Regions from separate parts of the Mesorhizobium sp. M0800 genome, predicted to be linked through region 3. Evidence: riboswitches for the same ligand, from Rfam matches in the RefSeq annotation. Region 3 holds a riboswitch; each other region holds the start of a gene.
The links. Region 3 has a riboswitch for thiamine pyrophosphate ahead of thiC (phosphomethylpyrimidine synthase ThiC). Riboswitches for the same ligand answer to the same signal wherever they lie in the genome.
Positions count from the first base shown of each region.

Region 1: linked by a shared signal. The riboswitch ahead of thiC (phosphomethylpyrimidine synthase ThiC) and the one ahead of thiC (phosphomethylpyrimidine synthase ThiC) in region 3 are both predicted to bind thiamine pyrophosphate.
Region 2: linked by a shared signal. The riboswitch ahead of thiB (thiamine ABC transporter substrate binding subunit) and the one ahead of thiC (phosphomethylpyrimidine synthase ThiC) in region 3 are both predicted to bind thiamine pyrophosphate.

Region 1 covers NZ_JAMYOZ010000019.1:52,788-63,029, forward strand. Annotated here, with positions in the region: gene NKI18_RS21230 (two-component system VirA-like sensor kinase) at 1-1,860, shown strand, start outside; partial or broken gene NKI18_RS21235 (ATP-grasp domain-containing protein) at 1,978-2,920, shown strand; TPP riboswitch at 3,144-3,260, shown strand; partial or broken gene thiC (phosphomethylpyrimidine synthase ThiC) at 3,364-5,198, shown strand; gene thiO (glycine oxidase ThiO) at 5,195-6,196, shown strand; gene thiS (sulfur carrier protein ThiS) at 6,165-6,362, shown strand; gene NKI18_RS21255 (thiazole synthase) at 6,366-7,139, shown strand; gene NKI18_RS21260 (thiamine phosphate synthase) at 7,136-7,741, shown strand; gene NKI18_RS21265 (hydroxymethylpyrimidine/phosphomethylpyrimidine kinase) at 7,732-8,493, shown strand; gene NKI18_RS21270 (hypothetical protein) at 8,515-8,688, opposite strand; gene NKI18_RS21275 (hypothetical protein) at 8,892-9,311, shown strand; partial or broken gene NKI18_RS21280 (IS256 family transposase) at 9,732-10,242, shown strand, end outside.
Region 2 covers NZ_JAMYOZ010000008.1:193,066-203,307, reverse strand. Annotated here, with positions in the region: gene NKI18_RS13505 (ABC transporter permease subunit) at 1-226, opposite strand, end outside; gene NKI18_RS13500 (amino acid ABC transporter substrate-binding protein) at 349-1,122, opposite strand; gene NKI18_RS13495 (RNA polymerase factor sigma-32) at 1,448-2,305, shown strand; gene NKI18_RS13490 (M48 family metalloprotease) at 2,319-3,788, opposite strand; gene thiQ (thiamine ABC transporter ATP-binding protein) at 4,043-4,834, opposite strand; gene thiP (thiamine/thiamine pyrophosphate ABC transporter permease) at 4,831-6,450, opposite strand; gene thiB (thiamine ABC transporter substrate binding subunit) at 6,702-7,715, opposite strand; TPP riboswitch at 7,759-7,873, opposite strand; gene NKI18_RS13470 (thiamine diphosphokinase) at 8,001-8,645, shown strand; gene NKI18_RS13465 (ABC-F family ATP-binding cassette domain-containing protein) at 8,661-10,242, shown strand, end outside.
Region 3 covers NZ_JAMYOZ010000012.1:27,424-37,665, reverse strand. Annotated here, with positions in the region: gene NKI18_RS16410 (hypothetical protein) at 202-423, shown strand; gene NKI18_RS16405 (DUF6074 family protein) at 930-1,175, shown strand; gene NKI18_RS16400 (YybH family protein) at 2,085-2,540, opposite strand; gene NKI18_RS16395 (Fic family protein) at 3,688-5,232, shown strand; TPP riboswitch at 5,415-5,531, shown strand; gene thiC (phosphomethylpyrimidine synthase ThiC) at 5,636-7,471, shown strand; gene thiO (glycine oxidase ThiO) at 7,468-8,469, shown strand; gene thiS (sulfur carrier protein ThiS) at 8,438-8,635, shown strand; gene NKI18_RS16375 (thiazole synthase) at 8,637-9,410, shown strand; gene NKI18_RS16370 (thiamine phosphate synthase) at 9,407-10,012, shown strand; gene NKI18_RS16365 (hydroxymethylpyrimidine/phosphomethylpyrimidine kinase) at 10,003-10,242, shown strand, end outside.

The DNA of each region.
Region 1 (10,242 bases), on a different contig from region 3:
GCTATCCTGTCCTCAATGTTGAGGTTGGACCGCGCTGTCAATCGGATCCCATCCTTCGACACGTTCGCCAAGGCTGCCGAATTGGAGCGAGAACATCTGAAAGCCTACAGCTTCGCCAGCGCGCAAGCGCAGCGTACACGACTTTTCTTTGGCTTGGTGTCCATATGCCTCTGCTTGTTTGCGACCATTCGAGCCTCCACGCTGCATGTGCGGACGAACCGGTTGGAAAGGCGGTTAGAGCTTGAAGCGGCGATGAGTGAGATCGAAGCTTGTTTCATCGACAGTCAAGCAACGAAGGCTTCGCGGCGCTTCTCCACCGAAGCAGCGCTTAGACTCATTCAATGCGTTTTCAATGCGGATCAATGCGCGCTTGCTCTGGTGGATCCGAGTATCAGCAGGAATACCGAGTACTTTGTCGCGAACAAGCGCATGCGCGTCTGGAACGCCACGCTAATCAATGAAGTCGTCTCACTTGTACACCCGGAACAGCCAGTGTTTCGCGTCGTTCCCGCGTCGGAAGTGGTTCGGACTGCCGTAGGCACTACCGGTGTTTGTCAAATTGTTGGTTGCAGGGCCTCCGATCAGCAGGCTGCGGTTTGTATCCTTGTTTTTGAAGGAGATCGCTCACCACCCTCCACAGACGACCTCCTGGTTCTGGCGAGCGCTACTGTGCGTTTAGGCAACCATCTTGAAATGCAACGTGTACACACGGAACGTAACCTTTTTGAGAGTCGATGGGAGCATGCGGAAAGGCTGACGGCTGTCGGCACAATCGCAAGCGGCGTTACACATGAATTCAATAATGTTCTAGGAGCAATAGTCGGCTACGCAGAGATGGCTAAAGGTCTTGTGCGTCGCCCCTCGAGAATTCGGGGCCACATCGGCCAAATTATCTTGGCCAGCAACCGAGCCAAACTGATTATTGACCAAATTTTGTCACTAAGCCGAAATCGGAAGCGCGTGGCGATGCCTTTCGACGTCTCGGAGAGTGTAATGGATCTCGCGCCATTGCTGCGGGTTGCACTTCGTGTGGATGTTCAGTTGAACTTCAAGATCAACGAGTGGCAAACGGTGATCGAGGGCAGCCCGACCGAGATACAGCAGATCCTTATGAATCTATGCAAGAACGCGTCGGAGGCTCTCTTGAATGAGGGCCGTGTCGAGATTAGCGTTTCTCGCGCTCACGTCTGTCAAACGAAGCCCGTGGCTAAGGGCACCTTGAAACCGGGAGATTACGTTCTCCTCTCCATCAGCGACGATGGCCAAGGAATCGCAAGTTCGGTGCTTCCGCATATCTTTGAGCCCTTTTTTACCACGCGCTCTCGCGTCGGCGGGACCGGACTGGGTCTTGCTGCAGTGGACCGCCATGTGAGCGCGCTCGCAGGATGCCTTGACGTCACCTCGGCTGTTGGCCGAGGTACACGCTTCGATCTCTACTTACCGGCCTGCGCTGAGGAGCAGGTCAGAGCTGATAGCGCTTTCGGCCCATGCGATGGATCACTTGGCAACGGAGAAATCATTGCAGTCGTGGAGCCCGATCCAGCAGCGTTGGAGATCTACAACGATAAGATCGCCGCGCTTGGTTATAAGCCTGTCGGCTTCGCGACCTTCGAAAGTCTTTGCGACTGGATCGAGAGCGGGAAGGCAGCCGACCTCCTAATTTTCGATAAAGCGACTTTCCTCGGGCCAGGACAGCCCGAAGCCGTACGTACCACCCTGATGACGGTGCCCATCATCGTCGTTGGTGGAAGCGACCCCATGCCGATCACATCTGGTAATCAGACCTTCGTCCTTTGGCTAGCCAAACCGGTCTCGTCCAGGACGATGGAGCATGCAATTCGTAGGATGATAATGGCATGATGCCGCCGACGCGCTCAGGATACCGAGCTACCGAGGCAGTCGGAGGCGGAGCCGGCTGGGATCCAGCAAATACAAGAGCGTCGGACGATCGCTGCGCACCCGGCTCATGGCGAGTTCCTCGCGCAGGCCGGCGTTCCAATACCGGCTTATCGGTTGGCAACGAATGCGGCGGAGGTAGAAAGCTCGGCTGCAGAGATCGGCCTGCCCGTGATTCTTAAGCCGGCATTAGGCAGCGGCAGCATGGGTGTCCGATTGTGCCGCAGCCTCGAAGACGTAGCCGAACATACGACCTATCTATTGGGCGGAAAGCACATATGGCGGTCTACACCGAAAATACTCGTCGAAGAATTCGCACAGGGCCCGTTCTATAGCATTAATGTTATGGGGAATGAGGTCGTTGCGATTTGCGCCAATGACTTTGGTCCCCTCCCCCATTTCGTCATACGTGAGGTGACGTATCCGGCCCTGCTAACCGATCAGGAGCGTGAGCGCATCGCCGATGTTTCGTTGAGCTGTTTGCGGGCTCTCGGCCTTGGCTGGGGGCCAACTAACATTGAACTCCGGTGCACGAAACGCGGTCCAGTTGTCATTGAAGTCAATCCGCGTCTTAGTGGCGCGCCCGACCCTCAACTGGTCCAGTTAGCTTACGGTGTCGACCTCGTCACCGAGCACATCAAGCTTGTCAATTGGCGAGGAATGGGATCTGCGCAAAAAGCATTCGCATACTGCGGCCGCGCGATTCCTGCTTCCTGATCAAGATGGCACCCTGGACTGGATTGGTGGCGACACTCAGGCAGCTGCTATATCAGGTGTGGCCGAGGTCAAATTGAATGTTGAACCCAAGACACCGATCGTCAGGAAGGGGGATTTCCGAGACTGGATTGGACATGTCATTGCCACTTCGCCCAGCCGTGCTGAAACCGAGGGCGCCCTTCAGCGAGCGGTCGACTTGATCGATTGGTCGATCACCCCTTTTCCGGCGACAATAGGAGGTGATCGAGAGCACGATGTTTGTGGGGCGTTCGGGCGGCCCACCAGTTCTGTTCCGATCAGGCATTGACGGCTTAAGATCCTTGAAACGCAGCAGTTCCGTCTACGTCAATGTCACATCAAGTTTGATGAGGCAAATGCAGCTTTGGCCACACCTGCCCTATCTCCCGCGGAACTTCTCCGCGACCCGTGGCGAGGCCGTCGGCCCAATTTGGGCCCAATTTGATTGCCGCCCACCGCCGCCGCAGGACGAACATGCGCTTGACAAGACAACCCCGGCCCGTTCAACTTGAGGCATTCACCAGGGGAGTCCCGGCAAGGGGCTGAGATACTGCTGGCTTTCGTGGCGCAGTGACCCGTTGAACCTGATCCAGTTCATACTGGCGTAGGGACGGTGCAAGCGCTTTGCGGGAGTTCACGCCCGAGGTCCTGTTTCGGCAGGTAGACAGAAGCGTCTTTTCATCCTTCCGGCACAGAACTGGGTCTCCAATGCATGAGCAAAGGAGCCTCACGATGAATGCCCTCACCCCAGCCGTCTCAACGGGACCGCTGCCCGCCTCACGGAAAATCCACAAGCCCGGTGCCATCCACCCGCAGATCAGGGTGCCGATGCGCGAAATCTCTGTCCATCCGACAGCCGGCGAGCCGCCCGTCACCGTCTACGATCCGTCGGGCCCCTATACCGATCCGGCTGTCGAAACCAGCATCGAAAAAGGCCTAGCCCGACTTCGCCACGAATGGATTTTGGCGCGCGGTGATGTCGAGGCCTGTGACGGGCGCCATGTCCGGCCGGAGGACAACGGGTTCGCTACGGGCGAACGCCTGACGCCAGAATTTCCCATTCGCAACCGGCCACTCAGGGCCAGGGCCGGCAAGGCGGTGACACAGCTTGCCTATGCGCGCGCCGGCATCATCACGCCCGAAATGGAGTTCGTCGCCATCCGCGAGAACCTTGGTCGTGAGATCCTGCATGGCAAGCTTGAGCGTGACGGCGAGGCTTTCGGCGCGACGCTGCCCGATTTCGTGACGCCGGAATTCGTCCGAGAGGAGGTGGCGCGCGGACGCGCAATCATTCCCGCCAACATCAACCATCCCGAGAGCGAGCCGATGATCATCGGTCGCAATTTCCTGGTCAAGATCAACGCCAATATCGGTAACTCCGCCGTCACCTCGTCCATGGCCAAAGAGGTCGAAAAGATGGTGTGGGCGATCCGCTGGGGCGCCGATACGGTGATGGACCTGTCGACCGGCCGAAACATCCACAACATCCGCGACTGGATCGTGCGCAACTCGCCGGTGCCGATCGGCACGGTGCCGCTCTACCAGGCGCTCGAGAAGGTTGGCGGCATTGCCGAGGATCTGACCTGGGAGGTCTACCGCGACACGCTGATCGAGCAGGCCGAACAGGGCGTCGACTATTTCACCATCCATGCGGGCGTGCGGCTGCACTACATCCCGCTGACCGTTGACCGGGTCACTGGCATCGTCTCGCGCGGTGGCTCGATCATGGCCAAATGGTGCCTGCACCATCACCGGGAAAGCTTCCTCTACGAACATTTCGCCGAGATCTGCGACATTTGCCGCGGCTATGACGTGTCCTTTTCGCTGGGCGACGGCCTTCGTCCCGGCTCGATCGCCGACGCCAATGACGCAGCACAATTCGCCGAACTGGAAACGCTCGGCGAGTTGACAAAGATCGCCTGGGCCAAGGATTGCCAGGTCATGATCGAGGGGCCGGGCCATGTTCCCATGCACAAGATCAAGGAGAACATGGACAAGCAGCTCGCCGTCTGCGGCGAGGCGCCGTTCTATACGCTTGGGCCGCTGACGACCGACATCGCGCCGGCTACGACCACATCACCTCCGGCATCGGCGCGGCGATGATCGGTTGGTTCGGCACCGCCATGCTCTGCTACGTCACGCCCAAGGAACATCTCGGCCTTCCCGATCGCAACGACGTCAAGACGGGCGTCATCACCTACAAGATAGCCGCACACGCCGCTGATCTGGCGAAGGGTCATCCGGCGGCGAAACTCAGGGACGATTCCCTTTCCCGCGCGCGCTTCGAGTTCCGCTGGGAGGACCAGTTCAACCTGTCGCTCGATCCCGAAACCGCGCGGTCCTTCCACGATCAGACCTTGCCCAAGGAGGCGCACAAGCTGGCGCATTTCTGCTCGATGTGCGGGCCGAAATTCTGCTCCATGCGTATCTCCCACGACATCCGCGCCGAGGCGCAGAAGGAGGGCATGGCGGCGATGGCGGCGAAATACCGCGAGGGCGGCAATCTCTACATACCGGCGGACGAGACCGGCGCACCGGCCATGCCACAGGCGCGTGCGCCATCATGAGGGTGCTGGTCAAAGGGGCCGGTGTTGCCGGCCTCACCGCCGCCTTCGAGCTCGCCGCACGCGGCGCGGTGACCACCGTTGCCGAGACAAGGCCTGCCATCGAGGGCAATGCGTCGTGGTTCGCCGGTGGTATGCTCGCGCCATGGTGCGAGCGTGAAAGCGCCGAGCAGCCGGTGCTGGATCTCGGACGCGACGCCGCCGACTGGTGGGATGCGGTGCTACCGGGTCAGGTGATACGTGCCGGAACGTTGGTCGTGGCCGCGCTGCGTGATACTGGCGAGCTCGACCGGTTCGCCAGCCGCACGTCGGGATATCGGCGGGTCGCCGAAGATGAAATTTCGCTCCTGGAACCCGACCTCGCCGGCCGCTTCTGGCGCGGATTGCTCTTCCCCGATGAGGCTCATCTCGACCCGCGCCAGGCGATGGTAGCACTTCATGACAAGCTCGCGGCCATGGGCGTCGAATTTCGCTTCGGCGCCGACGCCCAGCCTGTTTCCGATTTCGATCGTCAGATCGACTGCACTGGAATCGCAGCAGCCGATGACAGGCTGCGCGGCGTTCGCGGCGAAATGCTGATCCTGCGCACGCGTGATATCTCGCTGTCGCGCCCGGTCAGGCTGCTGCATCCGCGCTTTCCGCTTTATGCGGTGCCGCGTGCCGACACGCAGTTCATGATCGGCGCGACTATGGTTGAAAGCCAGTCCGCCGGACCGGTGACGGCGCGTTCGATGATGGAACTGCTCGGTGCCGCCTATGCCCTCCACCCGGCTTTTGGTGAGGCCGGGATCGTTGAAACAGGTGTCGGCATCCGTCCAGCCTTTCCCGACAATCTGCCGCGCGTGGAGGCACTTGGAACTGCCGTCGCGATCAATGGACTCTATCGCCATGGTTTTCTTCTCGCGCCTGCCATGGCGCGCCAGGCGGCCGACCTCGTTTTCAATCAAGACGCAACCAAGGAACTTGCTCATGAAACTGATGGTCAACGGCGAAGCGCATGAGGTTGCCGCCGCCACGCTGGCCGAACTGCTTGCCGCGCTCGACTATGAGGGCGATTGGCTGGCGACGGCGGTCAACAGCGACCTCGTGCACAAAGCCAAGCGGGCGGAATTCCAGTTGAGCGACGGCGACCGGATCGAAATCCTCTCGCCCATGCAAGGCGGTTAGACCATGTTAGAGCTTTATGGAACCGAGCTTCCGTCGCGCCTGCTTCTCGGTACCGCTCAATATCCTTCGCCGGCCATCCTTGCCGAGGCCGTCAAGGCGTCGGGAACCTCGGTGGTGACCGTCTCGCTGCGCCGCGAGATGGCAGGCGGCAGGGCTGGCGAAAAATTCTGGTCACTGATCCGCTCGCTCGGCGTCAGAATCCTGCCCAACACTGCTGGCTGTCACTCCGTCAAGGAAGCGGTCACGACCGTGAAAATGGCGCGCGAAGTCTTCGGTACGAACTGGGTCAAGCTCGAAGTGATCGGCAACCACGACACCCTGCAGCCGGATGTGTTTGGTCTGGTCGAAGCCGCCCGCATCCTGTGCGAGGACGGTTTTGCTGTATTCCCCTATACCACCGACGACCTTGTCGTTGCCGATCGGCTGCTTGCGGCGGGCTGCAAGGTCTTGATGCCGTGGTGCGCGCCGATCGGTTCCGCTCTCGGACCGATCAACATCACGGCGCTGCGCTCGATGCGCGGACATTTCCCTGATGTTCCGCTGATCGTGGATGCGGGGCTCGGACGGCCGTCGCACGCGGCAACCGTCATGGAGCTCGGCTTTGACGCCGTACTCCTGAACACCGCGGTCGCCAGGGCGGCCGATCCGGTCGGCATGGCGCGCGCGTTCGGCAAGGCGGTCGAGGCCGGTCGTGAAGCTTTCAGCTCCGGGATGCTCGAACCGCGCGACGTCGCCGTGCCGTCGACGCCGACAATTGGCAGGGGGGTTTTTTCATGAGGCTCGATCCCTTCTACCTGATCCTCGACAGCGCCGCCTGGATCGAACGGCTGGTGCCGCTTGGCGTTAAGATGGTTCAGTTGCGCATCAAGGATAGGGACGAGGCCACGCTGCGGACGGAAATCCGCCGCGCGAACGGCGTCTGCGCGGTCCATGGTTGCCAACTGATCGTCAACGACTATTGGCGGCTCGCAATTGAGGAAGGCTGCGACTTTGTCCATCTCGGCCAAGAGGATTTGGCCGCGGCCGACCTGCTGGCGATTAAGTACGCCGGATTGAAGCTCGGGCTCAGCACGCACGATCATCTCGAACTGGAAACGGCCATCGCTGCCGAGCCCGACTATATCGCGCTCGGCCCCATCTATCCCACCATCCTGAAGCAGATGAAATGGGCGCCGCAAGGGCTCGAGCGGATCAGCGAGTGGAAGCATCGGGTGGCGCCGATCCCATTGATCTCCATCGGCGGCCTCAACCCCGACCGGCTCGACGGTGTCTTCGAGGCTGGTGCGGACAGCGCGGCGGTGGTCACCGACATCACGTTGAATGCCGATCCCGAAGCGCGCACGCGAGAATGGATCGAAAAGACAAAGCCATGGCGCTGAGGCGAGAACCGCATGTGCTCGTGGTCGGCGGATCAGACTCCAGCGGTGGGGCTGGAATTGCACGCGATATCGAGACGATCTCTTCCATTGGCGTGCGCACCTGCCTGGCTGTCACAGCGCTGACGGTGCAGACGCACGACGCCGTCATGGAAATCCATCCTTCGCAGCCCGATCTTGTGGCCGATCAGATGTGCGCCGCGCTGCAGGCCAACAAGGTGGCGGCAATTAAGATCGGCATGCTCGCAACGGCTGAGATCGTCGTTGCCATTGCCGGCGTGCTGCGCGAAAATCCGCAGGTGCCGGCAGTGCTCGATCCGGTGCTGGCCTCGAGCTCCGGCCGGGGGCTTCTGGAAGCAGGCGCCATCGCTGCCATGAGGCGCGATCTGATGCCGCTTTGCTGCCTTGTGACCCCCAATCTCTTCGAGCTGGCACTCCTTGTTGGCTCGGAGCGGGCAGTGGATGAGGACGGCGTAGTGTGGCAAGGCCAAGAATTGCTGGCAGCCGGCGCGCGGGCTCTGCTGATCAAGGGCGGCCATGCATCGGGACCGCAATCAACCGATATTCTGTTGCGCCCCGATCACGAACCAGTCCGCTTTGACACGCCGCGCCTTGCCGCATCGATGCGCGGGACGGGCTGCATGCTGGCCAGCTCGATTGCGGCACATCTGGCGAAGGCGCAATCAATCGAGTACGCCGTGCGCCAGGGCAAGCTCTTTGTGTTAGAAAAGCTTCGGAAAACCCCAGCCGAATAGCCGTAGAGCCGGCTCAAGCGTTCAGCGGCTGACGCTGAAATGGAAGCCGTAGCCCTCCTGCCCTTTTTTCACAGGGCGTGACGGGACGAGGCCGCTTTGCAGATCGGAATTCAGCGGCGCCGAGACAAGCTGCCCTGCCAGGCCGGGAAAGTAACGGGACTCTTCCTGCGGCGAAGCGCACTGCCAGTCAGGCATGGGGATGCACTTGTGCCTCCTGGCGAGTGTGAGGCCGCAGGAGCGAGGCATTTCAGCGCGGCGGGGGCCGCCGGATCTGGCCCCGCAGTGCTGGAGCAAAGCAAAGGCCGGTTTGAGACGATTCCGGGGATTTCTACGAGGCTGCTCGCGACGCCGGCGTTGAGTTCTACCAGCTCCTGAGCGGCATACGCGACCAAACCCGGTTGAGTGTCACCGCAGGGATGTTCCACGAGTGGGACAAACAGCTGCGGGACTGGCTGGTCCGCGAATTACGACACTGGCATCGAGGGGATACGGCAGCTGCGAAGGTCTGGTCAGCGGATTTCGCCAAGATTGCAAACCTCCTGGAAAGTTTCGGCTGGAAAGTCCGAAGCACGGACTGCTTCAAGACGCTCGATGCGTGCCGGTTGGTGGTCAACGTCTACAAGCACGGCGCCGGAAAATCGCTGGATGACCTGAAGAAAACCTGCTTCGAGTATCTAGACGATCCGCTCAAAGGCACTCGGCCGCCGTGGTCAGAGAAACTGCTGAACCACACGCACCTCAAGGTGAGCGATGACCAGTTCCAGACGTTCTCAGACGCGATTGTCGCGTTCTGGCGCGACGTCCCGGCAATGCCGTAGGTGGCAGCAACAGGTTCCTGATTGGTTTGAAAAGGCCATTCTCAGTGATCGCGCCCAACGATAAGCATGCCAAGGTTTTACCCTCGCATATATCTTCGCTCCCGCTCCCGGCCATAAATTCTGCCACATATCTGCATTGCCGGGAAAGGTGCCATGCGTAACGCATTGGTCGATGGGCGAAGATTCCGCCCGCAAGCGGGTTTCGGGGGCTCTTGCCCGCATTGCGGTACAGACATGATCCCGCGCGCGGTAGCGTCTGGGTTGGTCGTGTCCCATCAGGTGGTGTAGCTCGGCGGTAGCGAAGCCGCTCACGAGCGCGCCGTTAGTAGCGCTGTAGCGAGCGAGCGGCGTGTGGGTGGTCATCGGCGCTTTCCGGTAGGGTTTGGTTGTTGACGCCAACCCATTTCGGAAGGACCACCGATGACCGACGACATGATGAACCTGCGCACGCTCGTGGAGAATACCCCGGATGCCGATCTGCTGCGGGAGATGATCGGCTTTGCCGCCGAGCGACTGATGGAAATGGAGGTGGGCGCGGCCACCGGCGCCCGCTATGGCGAGAAGAACCCGCTGCGGCTCGCCCAGCGCAATGGCTACCGCGACCGGGACTGGGAGACGCGGGCCGGCACGGTCGAGCTGCGCATCCCGAAGCTCAGGAAGGGAAGCTACTTCCCAGGTTTCCTCGAACCGCGCCGCATGGCCGAGAAGGCGCTAACCGCCGTTATCCAGGAAGCTTATGTGCAAGGCATCTCGACCCGGTCGGTTGACGACCTGGTCAAGGCCATGGGTATGAGCGGCATATCCAAGAGCCAGGTCTCGCGGCTGTGCGAGGAGATCGACGGGAAGGTGAAGGCCTTCCTCGAGCGGCCGATCGAGGGCGATTGGCCATACCTGTGGATCGACGCCACTTACCTGAAGGTCCGCCGCGGTG
Region 2 (10,242 bases), on a different contig from region 3:
AGATAAGGAACAGTTGCACGAGAAGCGGCGTGCCGCGGAATATCCAGACGTAGAAGCGGACCACGGCGACCAGCGGTTTGGGACCGAACAGCCGGACAAGCGCCACAACCAGACCTAGGACAAGACCGAATGCAAACGACAGCAGCGTCAACGGCACGGTGAAGATCAGTGCAGCCCACAGCAGCGTAGGCAGGGATTCCAGCATCAATTGCAGCCAATGCGGCACGAAGGCTCCTCCTTGCCAGATTGCCGTCGCTCATATCACGCGAAAGCGGCGGGCCGTCGAAAGACAGCTCGCCGCGATACGAACGACGCGGGCCGGCATTCGGCCCACACGAGAAAGCCGTTTTACTTCGAAACGTCCTGGCCAAAATAGGTGTCGGCGATTTTCTGGTAGGTGCCGTCGGCCTTGATGTCGGCCAGCGCCTTATTGATGGCGGCCACCAGTTCCGGATCGCCCTTGCGCACGATGACGCCGGAATAGTCGGCGTTTTCTTCCTGCGCGGCAATCTTCACATTGGCGTCGGGCTTGTGCTTCTTGAAGTCGAGGAAGGACAGGCTGTCGTTGATGGTGGCGTCGGCGCGGCCCGTAAGAAGCAGCTGGATCGACTGGTCGAAGCCGTCGGTGCCGACGAGCTCGGCGCCGTTGGTTTCAGCCAGCTTGCCGAAATTCGAGGTCAACGACTGCGCCGCCTTCTTGCCCTTGAGATCGGCGAAACCCTTGATGTCGGTGTTGTCGCCGCGCACGATCAGCACCGCCTTGGAGGCGATGTAAGGATCCGAAAAGTCATATTTGGCCTTGCGCGCCTCGGTGATGCCGACCTCGTTGATGACGGCATCGTAGCGGTTGGCATCGAGACCGGCGATCAGCCCGTCCCATTTGCCTTCGAGGAACTGGGCTTTGACGCCGAGGCGCTCGGCGATGGCCCGCGCGATCTCGACGTCGAAGCCGACCAGCGCGCCGGAAGCATCATGATAGGTGAAGGGCGCATAGGTTCCTTCCGTGCCGACCTTGAAGACGCCGGACTGCTTGATCTGGTCGAGATTGGCGCCGGCGTGGCCGGCGGCGATGGCCAGAACCTGCAGCGTTCCGGCGATGATGAGCGATTTGAGCCATTTCATTTTTCTGTGATCCCGTCCTTGGCCGATGTCCGGCGTCATTGCGAGTGCCGGAAAATGACAGATGCGCGATGCCAGAATAAGAAACTAAATTTCAAAAATCTCGCGCCCTTGAAATCCAATCCTCAACCAGCATCTCCGGGCGCCATCCGGCTGAGCCAAGGCCGGTGGCGAATCGCCTGGAACAGCGCAATCGACATGACAGTCCGGGGGAACATTCCCCCGCATGGCACGTTCTTCGCTGTTGTAGGGCGCGGCGCCGCCATTTCAACCATCGGCGCCAACTCACGATTCGATCGCACCGCAACGCCTGGAGCAGGAGCGCGGCATGATGGAAGACAGTGCAGGACGGACCATGGTTCGCGCGGCGATGAAAGCCCCTTATCTGGAACGTGACGAAGAGCATCTCCTGGCGCTGCGCTGGAAGGAAAACAATGACCAGCACGCGCTGCACCGCATCACCGTCGCGCATATGCGGTTGGTCATTTCCATGGCGTCGCGGTTTCGCCACTACGGCCTTCCCCTGGGCGACCTGATCCAGGAAGGCCATGTCGGGCTGCTGGAGGCAGCGGCCCGTTTCGAGCCCGAGCGCGAGGTGCGGTTCTCGACTTACGCGACTTGGTGGATTCGCGCCTCGATGCAGGACTATATCCTGCGCAACTGGTCGATCGTGCGCGGCGGCACCAGCTCGGCGCAAAAGGCGCTGTTCTTCAACCTGCGGCGTCTGCGCGCCCGCCTGGCAAACGGCGCCGAGCAGATGTCGAATGCCACGCTCTACCGCGAAGTGTCGGCGGCTCTCGGGGTATCGGAGGCCGATGTGGCGATGATGGATTCCCGCCTTTCGGCGCCGGACAGCTCGCTCAACACGCCGCTAGCCGACGATGCGGGCGCAACCGAGCGGATGGAGTTCCTGGTTTCGGATGACCCGCTGCCCGATGAGGTCGTCGGCGATACGATCGACGTCGAACGCCGCTCGGTGTGGCTGAAGACGGCACTCGGCGCTCTCAATGCGCGCGAGCTCAGGATTATCGAGGAGCGCCGGCTGAGCGACGAGGGCGCGACGCTCGAAGCGCTTGGCGAGACACTCGGCATCTCCAAGGAACGTGTCCGGCAGATCGAGGCGCGCGCCATGGAAAAGCTCAAGGCGGCGCTGGTGAAGCAGAACCCGGAATTTCTCGCAGCCTGAATCGCGTCGGCTGCTATTTGTCGGTGACGATCTTGACCTTGTCGCCGGCCGAAACCGCGGCACCCGGCGACAGCGCGTTGAGCACCCTGAACAAATCCAGCTTGCGGTCGACGCCGACCATCTGTGCGGCCAGCGAGCCCATTGTCTGGCCGGGCTGCACCGTGACGATGCGGATACGCAGCGGCTTCAACGCCGCCTTCTCGGCAGCACTCAGGATGCGGAACGAGCCGCTGACCGAGCGCGCCACCGTGCTCAGCGAGGTGCTGGCCGAAGGTGCCGCGGTCAGCAAGCGGTAGACCTGGCCGCCGGCGCGGATCACCGCAATATCGAATTGCCAGCCGTCGGCGCCGGCATGCGCGGTTGCCGCTTCGTTGCCGTTGATCGTCTCCTGGCGCACGCTGCTGTCGTCGAGGCCGGCAACCCAGCCGCTGCGGATGTAGTCGGTCAGCGAGCGGTTCTTGTCGATCGAAACGCCGTCGAAGCGGATCGCCATGTCGCCCGGGCCGGTCGCCGTCACCGCCGCCGCCGAATTGTCGATGACGAAGCCGTTGGGCACCGAGAACGACACGCCGAGGCCAGGATGCAGGAAGGTTTCGCCGCGCACATAGCCTTCCTCCGGCGTGTCGCCGTAAAGCAGCCCGTCTACGCCGGCAAGAAATGAATCGCGGTCGCGCGACCCGACACCGGGCGCGCCGAACTGGCGGGCGTGGCGCTGCGCGAGGTCGATACGCTGCGGCGTGTTGGGGTGCGTCGCCAGGAAGTCGAGGCTGGCGTCAGTGGCGCCGCTGATCGAGCGAAAATCGGTATAGGCCGACATCGACTGCAGGAAGTGGCCGGCGGCGTAGGGATCGAAACCGGCTTCGCCGATCGATTTGATGCCGATGGCGTCCGCCTCCAGCTCCTGATTGCGCGAGAACTGGGCCAGCCTCAGCTTGCCGCGGATCAACGCCGCCTTGGCCGTCGGGTTGTCGCCGAGCACATCCGAAACGACCTTGGTCGCCAACCCCTCCTCGGCTTCCAACTGCTGGCGCTGCAGGCCGTGGTTGGCCGTAACGTGGCCCATCTCATGCGCAATGACGGCGGCAAGCTCGGCCGAATCGTTGGCCAACGCAAGCAGGCCGCGGGTGATGTAGAGATAACCGCCCGGCAGCGCGAAGGCATTGACGTTGGGCGAGTTGAGGATGGTGATGCGGTAGGTCTGGGTTGGGTTGGCCGACACCACGGTCAGTCTGCCGACGATCTTGGCCACCATGCGCTCGAGCTTGGGGTCGGAATACTCGCCGCCATAGGTAGCGAGGATGCGCGGGTGCTGCGCCTTCGCCAGTTGAGCGAGCTTGCCGTTGGCGGCGACATTGTCGACCGTGATCGGCTTGTCTGAGGGCTGAAAGCCTGATTCCTGCACGTCGGGAGGCGTGAACATCTGGCAGCTTGCCAGCGCCACGGCGAGACCGGCCAGCGCCAGAAAGCGCGCCAGCGGTTTCACCCTCCGATTGTCGATGCCGGTCGGCAGATCGGCTTCCTTTCAAGTCCTGGCACGTGACGGCGAAAATCGGGCGCGATTTCCGGAAAGCATCACGCGCAAAATCAAGTGCTACGGCGTCCTTCGTGCGTCCGACAGATACGAGGCAGCAAGGGCAAATCACGGTCTAAGCCGGACCAGCTCCTGGCGGACCTAGCCACACTACCTCGACCATGGCAAGCAAGCGCCGCTTCGCCTTCCGCCGGTTTGACCATAAATTATGTCCGCTTCCGGGCAACATCTCGTGATCCAGCCGCAAACGGACCCGAGCCGATATAGCGTCGGAATGCCTCCGGTCCAGCCCCGACGAAAAAAACGGCCGCGGTGCCTGTCGCGGCAACCGTGCCACCATCCAGGAAAACCATGTTTTGGCCGATACGGCGCGCATCGTCCGGCTGGTGCGTGACGAATAGCACCGTCATGCGCTGCTCCGAATGGACGTCGGCCACCAGGTCGAGCATGTCGTCGCGCAGTGCCGGTCCGAGCGAAGCGAACGGCTCGTCGAGCAACAACACCGGCCGGTCGCGCACCAGGACCCGGGCGAGCGCGACGCGCTGCCGCTCGCCGCCGGAGAGTTCGCGCGGCAGCCGGCTTTCCTTGCCGGCAAGGCCGACGCGCTTCAGCGCTGCGGCGATTGCGGCGCGGTCAGCCTCGCTCAGCCTGAGCGAAGGCGAGCGGCCGAGCCCGACATTCTGCTCGAGGGAAAGATGGGCAAACAGGTTGTTTTCCTGGAACACCATCGATACCGGCCGCGCTGATGGCGGCGCAGTGCTGAGGTCGGCGCCGCCGATCAGCACGCGGCCCGACCGCGGCGTCTCGAAGCCGGCCACCAGATTGAGCAGCGTCGACTTTCCCGAACCGCTCGGCCCCATGATCGCGGTGATTTCCGACGCCGGGAAATCGACATCGAATATAAGCGGCGTTTCACCATAGCTGAACGAGACATTATCGAGCCGCACGGCTGCGCCTTTTTCCACCGAAATGGACCGTTCCGGGCTGATCGGCATCATGATTTCTCCCTCCTTCCCAGCCAGTCCGCGGTCAGCACCAGCGCCAGGCAGACAAGGCCGAGCAGCAGCGCCAGCCCGGCCGCATCCTCGGTGCGGTAACTGCCCATGCGCGCCAGCAGCAGATAGGGCAAGGTCTGCACGGAATCGCTGCCGAATAGCGCAATGACGCCGAGATCACCGAGCGACAGTGCCATGGCGAAAGCGAAGCCGGTGGCGAGCGGCCGCCGCAGCGACGGCCAGTCGACCTGCCGCAACCGGTTCCAGCCCGAGATGCCAAGCTGTGCGCAGAGCCGTTCGTGGCGTTCGCTCGCCGCATCATAGGCAGGGCGGATGGCGCGGATGGCGAACGGCATCGCCATCACCGCATTGACCGCAACGACCATGACAGGGGCGAGCGCAAAGACATCGCCGACGGTGCGCAGGAGCAGGAACCAGCCGGCACCGATGACGATGGGCGGCACCACCAGGACGAACCCCGCACCGGTGTCCGCCAGATGTTCGAGCAGTGTCCGCCGGCCCTGCCGCCGGGTGAGCGCCAGCGCCCGGCGCGCCATGACCAGCGACAGCGACAACGCCACAGAGAGCAGCGCCGATAGGAGGGAGAGCACGGCACTGGTCGCCGTCGCTTGCCGCACCGCGCTCTCGCCGGCCAGGCGGCCGAGATCGGCGCCAAGCCCGGCTGCCAACGTGGCCGCCATCGGCCCGGCGACAAACAGCAGTGCCAGCCCGATCGCCAATGCGTTCAGCACGGTCTCGGCCGCACCGGCTGAAAAATACCGGCGCGGCGCCACCGGCAGATTGGCATCCCCGACCATATTGGCGCCGAGCCGCGTCAAGGCCAGCACGACGACGAAGGTCAGGGCAATCTGCAGCAGGGTCAGCGTCACAGCCCGCGCCGGGTCGAAGTCGAAACGCAGCGCCTGGTAGATGGCAACCTCCAGCGTCGTCGCGCTGGGTCCGCCGCCGAGCGTAAGCACGATGGTGAAGGAGGTGATGCACAGCATGAAAACGAGCCCGGCAACGCCCGGCAAGGCCGCACGCAGCGGCGGCCATTCGATCAGCCGGAAGGCCGGCGCAGCACCCATGCCAAGCTGGCTCGCCAGCCGCCATTGGTCGGCCGGCACGGTCTGCAACGCCTCCAGGAACAGCCGCGTCGCCAGCGGCAGGTTGAAGAAGACATGGGCAACGAGTATGCCCGACAGGCCATAGATGCCGGGCCAGCTCTGGCCGCCTAGCGAGCCCAGCGTGCCGGCAAAATAGCCGGCGCGGCCATAGAGCGCTAGGACACCGAGTGCGGCAACAATGGCCGGCAGCGCCAGCGGCACGGCGAAAAGCTGGAGGATGAAGCCTCGCCCGAAAAAACGCGGATGCCGCGACAGGGCGCGCGCGATGAACAGCGCCGGTGCAACGGAGAGCAGGGTCGACAGCAGAGCCTGCCAGAGCGTGAAACGGACGACGCGCAAGAGATAGGAATCGAAAGCGGCGGCGGCGCCGGACAGGTCGCGTGTGGCTTCGACGACGAGCCCGGCGAATGCACCGCCGATCAGCAGCGCGATGGCGGCGAGCGCGACGATGCCGGCAGTGACGCGGGGATCGGCCGGATGACGCGTACGCATGTCGTGCTACCCGACACTACGACAGGTGTTGATCGAAGGAAATACCTGACAATGGCCGAGCCCACCCCTCTCTGGCCTGCCGGCCATCTCCCCCTCAAGGGGGGAGATTGCGCACTCAGCCGCCTTCGCCAATCTCACAAGTGGCAGGACGAGGAGAGGCGACAAAGCTGCCGATCTCCCCCCTTGAGGGGGAGATGGCCGGCAGGCCAGAGGGGGGTGGCTTGGCGCAAACATCCGACGAGGCTTGAGCCCTACCTGCTCATCGCCGCAAGCCACTCATCGACCCAGGCCTTGCGGTTGGCCGCGACGTCTTCCGGGCTGAACAGCAGGGTCTTGGTCGGCTTGACCAGCTTGTCGAACGCCGGGTTGAGCGGCTTGTCGGTTTTGCCGGCCGGGAACATCCAGTTGGTTTCGGGAATGACATCCTGGAATTTCGGTCCGGTCATGAAGGCAATGAACTTTTCTGCCAGCGGGTTCTTCGCACCCTTGGTGGTGATCCCCGCAACCTCGATCTGCAGATATTCGCCCTCCTCGAAGGACGCCGCCTGGTAGCGCTTGGTGTTTTCGGCGACCATGTGGTAGGCCGGCGAGGTGGTGTAGGACAGCACCATCGGCGCCTCGCCCTTGGTGAACAGGCCGTAGGCCTCGCTCCAGCCCGGCGTTACCGTCAGCACCTTCGCCTTGAGTTTGGCCCAGGCTTCCGGCGCCTTGTCGCCATAGACCGACTTGACCCACAGCAGCAGGCCAAGGCCCGGCGTCGAGGTGCGCGGATCCTGGATGACGATCTTCTCTCCGGCATCGCCCTCGACCAATTCCCTGAGGCTCTTCGGCGGGCTCTTCAGTTTTTCGGTATCGTAGACGACGGCGAAATAGCCATAGTCGAACGGCACGAAAATATCGTCGCTCCAGCCGCCCGGCACACTGACGCCCGACACGGCGCCGTGCGGCGAAAACAGGCCGGTTGCCTTGGCGTCGGCGGTTAAGTTGGTATCGAGGCCAAGTACGATATCGGCCTTGGTCGCGGCGCCTTCCAGCTTCACACGGTTGAGCAGCGCCACGCCGTCGGCGACCGAGACGAATTCGACGACGCAACTGCATTCTGCCTCGAAGGCCTTCTTCACCGCCGGTCCCGGACCCCAATCGGCGGTGAAGCTTTCATAGGTATAGACCGTCAGTCTATCCTGTGCCGATGCCTGCCCTGGCAGGGCGAGCGCGGATGCCGCAAGCAGGACAATTGAGACAAGAGAGTGGAAAAAACTGCGCATCGGCGCCTCCTTCGTTCGCGTTGAAAGGAATTGAGGCGTCGGGCTGTCCGAAACGTCTAATCCCTCCGCCGGTACAAACCGGATCAGGTTCAGCGGGTTGGCAGTCTTGCCTCTCAGCCGGTCCGCGAAAATCGCGTCCGGCACCCCGTTAGAGCGTTGCGACACATAGGCCCGGCCGAAGTGCTGCGCAAGCGGAAGTTTGCCGGGCATCCAAAGCCCAGCCTTCCGTTTCGTCTGCCGTTTCATCTTCCGTTTCCGGGGCAGGGCTGGTAAGGGCCACGAGATATGAGCACATTCACCATCCTGCTTGGCGGCGATCTCATCCGCACGCCGCTGCTCGACCGCCAGGTCGAAGGCTCGCGCGTCATCGCCGCCGATGCCGGCATCGGCCATGCCCGCATGCTGGGCCTGAGGCCGGAACTCTGGGTCGGCGATTTCGATTCGGTGCCTGCCGAGTTGCCGGAGGATCTGGCCGCCGTGCCACGGCAGGTGTTTCCCGCCGAAAAAGACAAGACCGACGGTGAACTCGCTATCGCCGCCGCACTCGAACGTGGTGCGACCAGCCTTGTGCTCGCAGGCGCCTTCGGCGGCAAACGTACCGACCACATCTTCCTGCATCTGGCGCTAAGCGTCCGGCTGGCGGAAGGCGGGACGGAAGTGCTTTTGACCAGCGGCGCACAGGAAGGCATTCCCTTGCTGCCGGGAAAGACTGACTTCGACTATGCCGACGGCACGCTGTTTTCGGTGCTCGGCTTCTCCGATCTCGCCGGCCTGAGCGTCACCGGTGCCAAATGGCCGCTCGATCATGTCGAGGTTGCGTTCGGCTCGTCGCTGACCATTTCCAACGAGGTCAGGGGCCGGTTGGAAATCGCGCTGGCCAGCGGCCGCGCGCTGCTGCTCGCGCATCCCTACCCTCTTCCGGAAAGCTGAGCCCAGAAAGCTGACATGGCGCCGCCGCTTCTCAATCTCGACGGGATAAAGCTGACCTTTGGCGGCACGCCGCTGCTAGACGGTGCCGCCCTGACAGCCTCAGTTGGCGACAAGATCGCCCTGGTCGGCCGCAACGGCTCTGGCAAGTCGACGCTCCTCAAGATCGCCGCCGGGCTGATCGAACCGCAGGACGGCGAAGTCTTCCGCCAGCCTTCGGCGACCGTGCGCTACTTGCCGCAAATGCCCGACATGGACGGCTTTGCGACTGTCCGCGCCTATGTCGAGGCGGGGCTCGGGCCGGCCGACGATCCCTACCGCGCCACCTATCTGATGGAGCATCTCGGCCTGACCGGCGAGGAACGGCCGAACGACCTCTCCGGCGGCGAGGCGCGGCGCGCCGCCCTCGCCCGCGTCATGGCGCCGGAGCCCGACATTCTCCTCCTCGATGAGCCGACCAATCATCTTGACCTTTCGGTCATCGAATGGCTGGAGGAGGAGCTTGCCCGCACCTCCTCGGCACTGGTCGTCATCTCGCATGACCGCCGTTTTCTCGAGCGCGTGTCACGCGCCACAATCTGGCTCGACCGCGGCCAGACCCGCCGTCTCGACAAGGGCTTTGGCTATTTCGAGGAATGGCGCGACACGGTGCTGGAGGAGGAAGAGCGCGAGCAGCACAAGCTCGGTCGCCAGATCGTGCGCGAGGAGCACTGGCTGCGCTTTGGCGTGACAGCAAGGCGCAAGCGCAACATGCGCCGGCTCGGTGAGTTGCAGACCATGCGCCAGCGCTTTCGTGGTCATCGCGGCGCCGAGGGTGCGGCGACGATGACAGCCAGCGACGCCGCCGAATCCGGCAAGCTGGTGATCGAAGCCAAGAACATCGAGAAGAGCTTTGGCGATCTGACCGTGGTCAAGGGATTCTCGACCCGCATCCAGCGCGGCGATCGCGTCGGTCTGGTCGGGCCGAACGGCGCCGGCAAGACGACGCTGTTGAAGATGCTGACCGGCGAAATGAAGCCGGACGCGGGCACGGTGCGGCTCGGCACAAATCTGGAGATCGCCACGCTCGACCAGAAGCGCGAAGCCGTCGACCCGCAGGAGACATTGGCGCAGTATCTCACCGACGGGCGCGGCGAGAACCTCGTCATCAATGGCGAGCAGCGCCACGTCGTCTCTTACATGAAAGACTTCCTGTTCAAGCCGGAACAGGCGCGCACGCCGGTGCGCGAGCTTTCGGGCGGCGAGCGGGCACGGCTGATTCTCGCACGCGTTTTGGCGCGGCCGGCAAACCTGCTTGTGCTCGACGAGCCGACCAACGACCTCGACATGGAGACGCTGGAGCTGCTGCAGGAACTGGTCGCCGGTTTTGCCGGCACGGTGATCCTGGTCAGCCACGATCGCGATTTCCTCGACCGCACCGTGACCAGCATCATCGCGCCGGATGGCGACGGCCGCTGGATCGAATATGCCGGCGGCTATTCCGACATGCTGGCGCAGCGCGGCGGCACCAGGCTGGACGACCGCAAGGCGCGACCAAAGGCCGAGACGGGCGACGCGACGGCGGCAAGCAGGAGTGAAGCGGCCGCACCGAAGGGCCCGG
Region 3 (10,242 bases):
AGAGGCAGGCTTGGACGAGGGCGTCTGCTCGAGCTCGTGAGATCGACACGTAAGCTCATTCCTTGTCCCAAAAATTTCCCAGCTGCCAATCTGTAGTTCGGAGAGAGAGGGGTGGAGTTCAGGCCGCTCGACCTGTTCATTTCCGAACTGCCGCGCGGGGCCAATGAAGTCGATTGACCGACGATGCCGGAGCGTGCCGGCTTGCTCCGTCGCGCAGCAGCGACGATCAAGGCCTATCGTGACGACATCGGCTATTCCGGAACGCGAGCCAATGACACCGGCTCTGACGACGTCGTCTTCGACCTGGAATCGATTGGGAGCATTGTCGAGATTTTTCCGGCCGCCAGGGTGTCGGCCGCGATGCTGGAAGCGGTCGAGTGCATCAAGGCGAGGACGCTGTGCGACAAAAAGCCATCAAAGTGACCGCTATGTTCAAACCTTGGACCATCCTGTGGCCGGCTGTTACCAGCATAGTTAATGGCTGCACGGGCGTAAGCGGTCATACTAGCTTCCGCCTCCGCCCCTAAGTTCGCGCGTTTTGGCGAACACTAAACGCTGTCGTGCAGAGCCGAACTCTCGCCAGGGATTAAGGGTTCCAAAAGAACGGCAGTTCCTCTCAAATGCAAACGGGTATTGCTTTGGCAGAGCTTGAGTTCATCGACGGTCGCGCCTCTTACGGACGCCTCATTCGACCAGACGGGAAAGGCGGAAACATTGTCTTCAACGACGCCGGAACCGGCAGCCTCTTCGGCTTGGCCGGCACCTGTCAGGGGGCTCGAGAAACGGCTCCGCCGTCATCGACAATCCTAGCCAGTTCAACTCGTAAACCAGGCAGCTTTCTATGGCTGTTTTGCTGAAGAGCGGAGATCGGCCAATGTCCGCTCTTACCCATTCCTGCCCGACAGTTTGCGCCCAAGCCATCGCGCTCATTGGCTAATCGCGGCACCGTTCACCGCCCGCCGCGGCGGAAGTTGGTCGAGGGAGTTGCCCGCGTGCTGGAATCCAAGAACGGCGAGGATGCGAATGCGTTCTGGCGCAGCACCGCCAAGACAATTCTCGTTCAGTTGTCCGAATCAGGAATTGCACCCGGGCGCGCCGAACAGGAAATTGGAACGCTTCTTCATGCCGTCTTACGCGAGATAGCCAGCCGGAGTCCTGCGAAACGCACACATTAGCGTCGACTCACGACGAATGATTGCCGCTTGCAGACTCGACTAGGCTTCGCACACGTTACTGCACTGCTCCCGTCGAATGCTAGGTTTCTCACTTGGCAACTAGCGCGGCTCCCGCCCAAAAAGCCAGTTTCGAATATTTCAATTGTTTACCCCAGCTGGCACGTGCCCGGTGGCAGCCAGCTGGAAACCTGGCGGAGCCAACCAATTGAGATCGTGAAACACTCCACTTACGCCAATGGTTACGCTCGCTGCCTATCGCCGCGCTGGCCCTAATCACCGTCCGTCGCGGTCTGTAATGGGTCGGCTGGCTGCTCCGCGTCGCAATGCTGAATGCCGAAGGACTGGCGCGGCCATGGACGCGCAAGCGCAGGTCCTGATGCGATGTTTGGTGAATCCGGTTTGCTGGGCTTGCATTCCATGGTGGCTCTATCGGCTGGAATAAGCTTCTGGCGCGCAGTGTCCGTTCGAATGATGCTTTTGCGTTGCCTTGAGCGCAAGTTTTTGGCCAGCCAGCCAGCACCTCCTCTTAAGCATGCTGCTGGTCAAGGCCCAGCGGCCTCTAGCTGCTAGTCCCCCCTCAACCAAGCCGCTGGGCCATACCCGCTAGAGCGAAGCGTGCTGTCTCGCACATTAGCAATCCCTTGCTTAAGGCCGTGCACGCTCCAGACTCGTTTCATGAAGCGGGGAATTGGAATTGGTGACGTGGTCGCAATCACCGCGACTGATCAGCGATCCGCCAAATTGGCGGCAAATCCATTGGAAAGCGCGCCAGACCGAAGCTATACCGCGCGGTTAGCCGGTCCCCATCGTCCTGCCACTCGACAGCGCTGGCAATAGAGCACCAGATCCCGGTCCATACAGCCGCCCTACCCTTCGCAAGAGGGTCGATGAGGGCCTGGATATCTATCCCTATTCGGCCGCACCTAAGTTCCAGATGTCCCGATGCAGGCGCCATGTCCCGTCGTCGCCCTTTTTCCAGACGACGAGATACTTGCCCGCGACGGTGGAGAGGGCGCCGCCTTTGCTCGGCACACCGAGCGTAAATGCACCAACTTCGTAGGCGAGATTCCCGCTCCCTTCCACTTCCAGCGCCTTCAGGGTGAGATTCTTCATCCCGGCCTTGATTGCGCCCTGCCAGAATTCTTCCACGCCCTTGCGGTCATCGACGCGTTTGCCGTCGGGTGGCAGCAGGGCGGCATCGTCGGTATACATTTGACCTACCGCTGCTGCGTTTCCGCTGTTGAAGGCGTCCATAAATTTTACCAACGCCGCTTCGATGTCCTCACGAGCCGACTGGGCGGCCGCAGACAATGCAGACGAAAGAAGCAGCACAGCAGCAAATGCAAATGACTGAACCAGTCTCATTTCGTCCTCCCTTGCGTGCCCGACATGCCCACCCGATGAATAGCGCCGACCCGAGGGCGCCGCAGCGTTCGATGGCCAGGCGCGGATTATATTAGACTTATCTGATATGACGGCGCAAGCGCAGCTGCGACCCTCTGAACGACCAGCGTAGCAGCTGCCGGAGAGCTTCAAAGCGGCGGCTACCGCCTCACTGCCCTCCTCGTCTCGACGAAAGAGTTCGTTCGAATGATGCTTTTCCGTGGCTTTGCTCGCAAGTTTTCGTCAGCCAGCACAGGGCCTCCTCTTACGCTCGCTGGTCGTCAAGGCCCAGCGGCCACTAGCTGGCAGTCCTCCCGCAGCCAAGCCGCTGGGCCCCTCGACGTGGGGAACGAGCATTGGAGACGATGTCGCGCTTTCCTTTACAGCCCGAAGGCGGGTGACAGATGACCGCGTCAGCCTCTCCACCCCGAGCTACGATTTCACGCATTCGATCAGGCACAGCTCTCTCGGGCTTGCGCGCCAAGCATGAGTTAGCTCCCGAATGAGCAGGTGCCGCCCAGTTCAGCTTCGGCCCTTGCGCGCGCAAAGTATTGGGCGAGATCGATCGGCAGTCCAGTCGGCAAATTGGGGCAGCGATGGCGAGAATGAATGCCAGGAACTTCCCTTCGGTGCCGCTTCGTCGATCTGTTTGCCAAAAAGACGCGCGCGCTGCGTGCCGCCCCATACCGCAGAGAACTCACTTCAGGTCACACACACACACACGACGCCACCGAGATCCTGCATCACTTTTCTACTCCGACGCCGCCACGTCGCCAAGATCAGTCGCGAGCGTGATCGCGGCTATCAAATCGGGATCGCGCGCCGGAGCGCTCTATGAGTGAGCCCCGAACGGCGCGCTGCTCCTCGAGCAATCCGGCTCGACGTAAGGCGGGCCATCCGTGCCGGCCTGGTGACTAAGAGACGGGCGAATGGCGGTTCCTGGACTCACCTTTTGTCTGAAGTCGCTTCCTTGAGCCGGTGGCGGAGTTCTTGCTTGATCGACTTCAGCACCGTTTTAGAATCGGTTTTCGGAAAATTTGTCTGGTGGCATCAATTTTCATGGGATAGGATCATTTTTCATAAGTTTTGGCGGAACTAAACCAAAATTCGATGGAAGGATTCGCTTTTCATGCCTGCGATCCAACAGCACCAATTTTCAGGTCCTGTTACCGTTTTTCAGGAAATCCGCCTTCCTGAAACGGCGACCCCGGCCGGGTACAGCGCCCTGATCGGAGCCTACAGGCTCGCCGTGCCCTTGCCCCGTAGGTTGTTCGCCACTGGCGAGCATCATCGCATTACCGAACGGGATGGCTGGCGGATCATGACCCCCCGCCATGCCCCAAATCCTACCCTCGAAGGCCACCTGACCTTTGCGCTCAAGTACGAGGGACTGGACCTTGCCGTCCTCAAGCGGCTGTTCCAAGTGACCGGTCCCGCGCCGATCGAGGCGCTGGTCCGTGAAAGCCCGACCGGCAGTTATGCCCGCCGCATCTGGTTTTTATATGAATGGCTGAGGGGCGCGCGTATCGATCTGCCGGACGCGGAGGCCGGACGATACATTCCGGTTGTCGATCCCGAGCTGCAGTGGCCGGGACCCGACAAGACCGCTTCGCGCTACCGCGTAAGGGACAATCTCCCCGGCACGCGTGAGTTCTGCCCTCTGGTGTTCCGCACCAAGATTCTCGAAAAATTCATCGGCCTTGAACTACCGCGGCGCGCGGAGGCAATCGTAGCGGACGTGCCGCGCGACCTCCTTGCTCGGACCGCCGCCTTTCTTTTGCTCAAAGACTCGCGATCAAGCTATGCGATCGAGGGCGAGCACCCGCCGCAAGATCGCATCCAGCGCTGGGGCCGCGCCATCGGCGAAGCCGGCCGCTGGCCGATCGATCGCGATGAGCTGCTGCGTCTGCAAAGAATTGTACTTGGCGACGCCCGTTTCGTAAGACTTGGCTTCCGAAAAGAAGGAGGTTTCGTCGGTGAGCATGACCGAGACAACGGCACGCCCTTGCCCGATCACATCAGCGCTCGGCCCGAGGACCTGCCGCGGCTAATCGATGGAATGGCGGCGTTCGATCAGGGCCCCGCGCAAAACCTTGATGCAGTCGTAGCCGCCGCAATCCTCGCCTTCGGCTTTGTCTACATTCACCCGTTCGAGGACGGAAACGGCCGCATTCACCGCTACCTAATCCACCACGTCCTTGCCATGCGCGGCTTCAATCCGCCGGGAGTGGTCTTTCCCGTCTCGGCCGCGATCCTGGACCAGATCAACGAGTACAGGGGCGTGCTCGAGAGCTATTCGCAGCGCCTTCTGCCGTTGATGGAATGGGAACCGGCGCCGCAATTCAACGTCCGGGTGCTGAATGACACCGGTGATTTCTACCGGTTCTTCGATGCAACCCCGCACGCCGAATTCCTCTATGCCTGCGTTCAGCGGACGATCGAACGGGACCTTCCCGAGGAAACCGCATTTCTGCAGCGCTACGATCAGTTCCGGCAGCAGGTGGACGCCTTTATCGACATGCCCGAGCGGTTGACCGATCTGCTCTTCCGTTTTCTTCACCAGAATGATGGACATCTATCGAACCGCGCGCGCGAAAAGGAATTCGCCGCGCTGACCAGTGACGAGGCAGGAAGAATCGAGGCGATCTACGCGCAAACCTTTGGTGCCCATTGAAGGTGTGATCATCAGGATCGATTTTTAGTCCGACGGTTTGCGATTCCCTTGTCCCTGCCTTCATCTCCGACGCTTGACTTGTCGCCGAGACATGCACGATTTTTTCCGCACGGTCTGACCGGCCGCCGATCAGCCGCGGCCAGAACGCGCTTGACAAACCGGAGCCGTCCCGTCCAACCTCACGCATTCACCAGGGGAGTCCCGGCAAGGGGCTGAGATACTGCTGGCATTCGCGGCGCAGTGACCCGTTGAACCTGATCCAGTTCATACTGGCGTAGGGACGGTGCAAGCGCTTTGCGGGAGTTTACGCCCGAGGTCCTGTTTCGGCAGGTCGCTAGAAGCGTCTTTTCATCCTTCCGGCACAGAACTGGGTCTCCAATGCAACGAGCAAAGGAGCCTCAAGATGAATGCCCTCACCCCCGCCGTCTCGACGGGACCGCTGCCTGCCTCACGCAAAATCCACAAATCCGGTACCATCCACCCGCAGCTCAGGGTGGCGATGCGCGAAATCTCCGTCCATCCGACAGCCGGCGAGCCGCCCGTCACCGTCTACGATCCGTCAGGCCCCTATACCGACCCGACTGTCGAAACCAGCATCGAAAACGGCCTTGCCCGGCTTCGCCACGAATGGATTACGGCGCGGGGCGATGTCGAAGCCTATGACGGCCGCCACGTGCGGCCGGAAGACAACGGATTCGCCGCAGGCGAGCGCCTGACGCCGGAGTTTCCAGTCCGTAACCGGCCGCTGAGGGCCAAGTCAGGCAAGGCGGTGACTCAGCTTACCTATGCGCGCGCCGGCATCATCACGCCAGAAATGGAATTCGTGGCCATCCGCGAGAACCTCGGCCGCGAGATCCTGCGCGGCAAGCTTGAGCGCGACGGCGAAGCCTTCGGCGCGGCGATCCCCGACTTCGTCACGCCGGAATTCGTGCGCGAGGAGGTGGCGCGCGGCCGCGCGATCATTCCCGCCAACATCAATCATCCCGAGAGCGAGCCGATGATCATCGGCCGCAATTTCCTGGTGAAGATCAACGCCAATATCGGCAATTCGGCGGTCACCTCCTCGATGGCTGAGGAAGTCGAAAAAATGGTCTGGGCGATCCGCTGGGGCGCCGACACGGTGATGGACCTATCGACCGGCCGCAACATCCACAACATCCGCGAATGGATCGTGCGCAATGCGCCGGTGCCGATCGGCACGGTGCCGCTCTATCAGGCGCTTGAGAAGGTCGGCGGCATCGCCGAGGATCTTACCTGGGAGGTCTACCGCGACACGCTGGTCGAGCAGGCCGAACAGGGTGTCGACTATTTCACCATCCATGCCGGCGTGCGGCTGCACTACATCCCGCTGACCGTCGACCGGGTCACTGGCATCGTCTCGCGCGGCGGCTCGATCATGGCCAAATGGTGCCTGCACCATCACCGGGAAAGCTTCCTTTACGAGCATTTCGCCGAAATCTGCGACATCTGCCGCGCCTATGATGTGTCCTTCTCGCTCGGTGACGGCCTTCGTCCCGGCTCGATTGCCGATGCCAACGACGCCGCGCAATTCGCCGAGCTGGAAACGCTCGGCGAGCTGACCAAGATCGCCTGGGCGAAAGATTGCCAGGTGATGATCGAGGGGCCCGGCCACGTGCCGATGCACAAGATCAAGCAGAACATGGACAAGCAGCTCGCGGTCTGCGGCGAAGCGCCGTTCTATACGCTTGGACCGCTCACCACCGACATCGCGCCGGGTTACGATCACATCACCTCCGGCATCGGTGCTGCCATGATCGGCTGGTTCGGCACCGCCATGCTCTGCTACGTCACGCCGAAGGAACATCTCGGGCTTCCCGATCGCAACGACGTCAAGACCGGCGTGATCACCTACAAGATCGCGGCGCATGCCGCCGACCTGGCGAAGGGTCACCCGGCGGCGAAGATCCGCGACGACGCGCTGTCGCGGGCCAGATTCGAGTTCCGCTGGGAGGACCAGTTCAACCTGTCGCTCGATCCCGAAACAGCGCGGTCCTTCCACGATCAGACCTTGCCCAAGGAGGCGCACAAGCTGGCGCATTTCTGCTCGATGTGCGGACCGAAATTCTGTTCCATGCGCATTTCCCACGACATTCGTGCCGAGGCGCAGAAGGAGGGCATGGCGGCGATGGCGGCGAAATACCGCGAGGGTGGTGATCTCTACATGCCAACTGGCGAGACCGGCGTGCCACTCAAGCCAGAGGCGCCGGAACCGTCATGAGGGTGCTGGTCAAAGGGGCCGGCGTTGCTGGCCTCACCGCAGCTTTCGAGCTCGCCACGCGCGGCGCGGCTGTGACCGTTGCCGAGACAAGGCACAGCCTTGGCGGCAATGCGTCATGGTTCGCCGGTGGCATGCTGGCGCCCTGGTGCGAGCGTGAAAGCGCCGAGCAGTCCGTGCTCGATCTCGGACGCAACGCCGCAGACTGGTGGGATGCGGCGACGCCTGACCAGGTGACACGGGCAGGAACACTGGTCGTGGCCGCGCCGCGCGATTCGGGCGAGCTCGACCGGTTCGCCCGCCGCACGTCGGGCCATCGGTGGGTCGATGAAGATGAAATCGCGTTGCTGGAGCCCGACCTCGCCGGCCGCTTCCGTCGTGGATTGCTCTTCCCCGACGAAGCCCATCTCGACCCGCGCCAGGCGATGGCGGCACTGCATGACAGACTAGCAGCGATGGGCATCGAATTCCGCTTCGGCGCCGACGCCCGGCTTGGCTCCGGTTTCGGTCGTCAGATCGACTGCACGGGCATGGCCGCCATAGACGACCGACTGCGCGGCGTTCGCGGCGAGATGCTGATCCTGCGCACGCCCGATGTCTCGCTCTCGCGCCCGGTCCGACTGCTGCATCCGCGCTTTCCGCTCTACGTAGTGCCGCGCACTGACCACCAGTTCATGGCCGGCGCGACGATGATCGAGAGCCAGTCCGCTGGACGGGTCACGGCGCGTTCCATGATGGAGCTTTTGGGCGCGACCTATACCCTCCATCCGGCCTTTGGCGAGGCCGAGATCGTTGAAACCGGTGTCGGCGTCCGTCCAGCCTTTCCCGACAATCTGCCGCGTGTCGAAGCACGCGAAAGCACCGTGGCGATCAACGGGCTTTATCGCCATGGCTTTCTTCTCGCGCCCGCCATGGCGCGCCAGGCGGCCGAACTCGTCTTCAGTCACCACAAACCCTTGGAGCCCGCCGATGAAACTGATCGTCAACGGCCAAGCGCTTGAGATTGACGCCTCAACGCTGGCCGAACTACTTGCCGCGCTCGACTATGAAGGCGATTGGCTGGCGACGGCCGTCAACAGCGACCTCGTGCACAAAGCCAACCGGGCGGAGTTCCAGTTGAGCGAGGGCGACCGGATCGAAATCCTCTCACCGATGCAGGGAGGCTAGCATGTTCGAGCTTCTCGGGACGACGCTTCCCTCTCGGCTGTTTCTCGGCACGGCTCAATATCCATCGCCGGCCATCCTTGCCGATGCGGTCCAGGCATCGGGCACGTCGGTGGTGACCGTGTCCCTGCGGCGTGAAATGGCCGGCGGCAGGGACGGCGAAAAGTTCTGGTCGTTGATCCGCTCGCTTGGCACAAGAATCCTGCCCAACACGGCCGGCTGCCACTCCGTCAAGGAAGCGATCACGACGGCGAGAATGGCGCGCGAGGTGTTCGGGACGACCTGGATCAAGCTCGAGGTGATCGGCAACCACGACACTCTGCAGCCGGATGTGTTCGGACTGGTCGAAGCCGCCCGCATCCTGTGCGAGGATGGGTTTTCGGTATTCCCCTATACCACCGACGACCTTGTTGTCGCCGAGCGGCTGCTGGAGGCGGGCTGCAAGGTCTTGATGCCGTGGTGCGCACTGATCGGTTCCGCCCTCGGACCGATCAACATAACTGCGCTGCGCTTGATGCGCGGACATCTCCCTGGCGTCCCGCTGATTGTGGACGCTGGCCTCGGGCGGCCGTCGCATGCGGCGACCGTCATGGAACTCGGCTTTGACGCCGTGCTCCTGAACACGGCGGTCGCCAGGGCAGCCGAGCCAGTCGGCATGGCGCGCGCATTCGGCAAGGCAGTCGATGCCGGCCGTGAAGCCTTCCTTTCAGGAATGCTCGAACCGCGCGACGTCGCCGTGCCATCGACACCGACGATCGGCAGGGCGGTTTTTTCATGAAGCTCGATCCCTTCTACCTGATCGTCGACAGCGCCGCCTGGATCGAAAGGTTGGCGCCGCTCGGCGTCAAGCTGGTTCAGCTTCGTATAAAAACCATGGATGAAGCCGGGTTGCGCACGGAGATCCGCAAGTCGAAGGCCTTGTGTGCTCAACATAAAAGCCAGCTCATCGTCAACGATCATTGGCGCCTGGCAATCGAGGAAGGCTGCGACTTCGTGCATCTCGGCCAGGAAGATCTGCAAACCGCCGACCTCTCTAGGATCCGGTCAGCCGGTGTCAGGCTCGGGTTGAGCACGCATGATCATGTCGAGCTGGAAACGGCCATGTTTGCCGACCCCGACTATGTTGCGCTCGGTCCGATCTATCCCACCATCTTGAAGAAGATGAAGTGGGCGCCGCAAGGGCTAGAGCGGATCAGCGAATGGAACCGGCGAGTGGCGCCGATCCCATTGGTCGCTATCGGCGGCCTCAACTCCGACCGCCTCGACTGCGTCTTTGAGGCCGGCGCCAACTGCGCGGCAGTGGTCACGGACATCAAGTTGAGCTCCGATCCCGAAGCGCGCACGCGAGAATGGATCGAAAAGACAGACCGATGGCGATGAGACGAGCAGCGCATGTGCTTGTGGTTGGCGGATCAGATTCCAGCGGGGGTGCCGGAATAGCACGCGATATCGAGACGATCGCTTCCATTGGCGTGCGCACCTGTCTCGCTGTCACCGCGCTCACAGTGCAAACGCACGACGCCGTACTGGAAATCCTTCATTCGCCACCAAGCCTGGTGGCTGATCAGATGCGCGCCGCGCTGCAGGCCAACGAAGTGGCGGCAATCAAG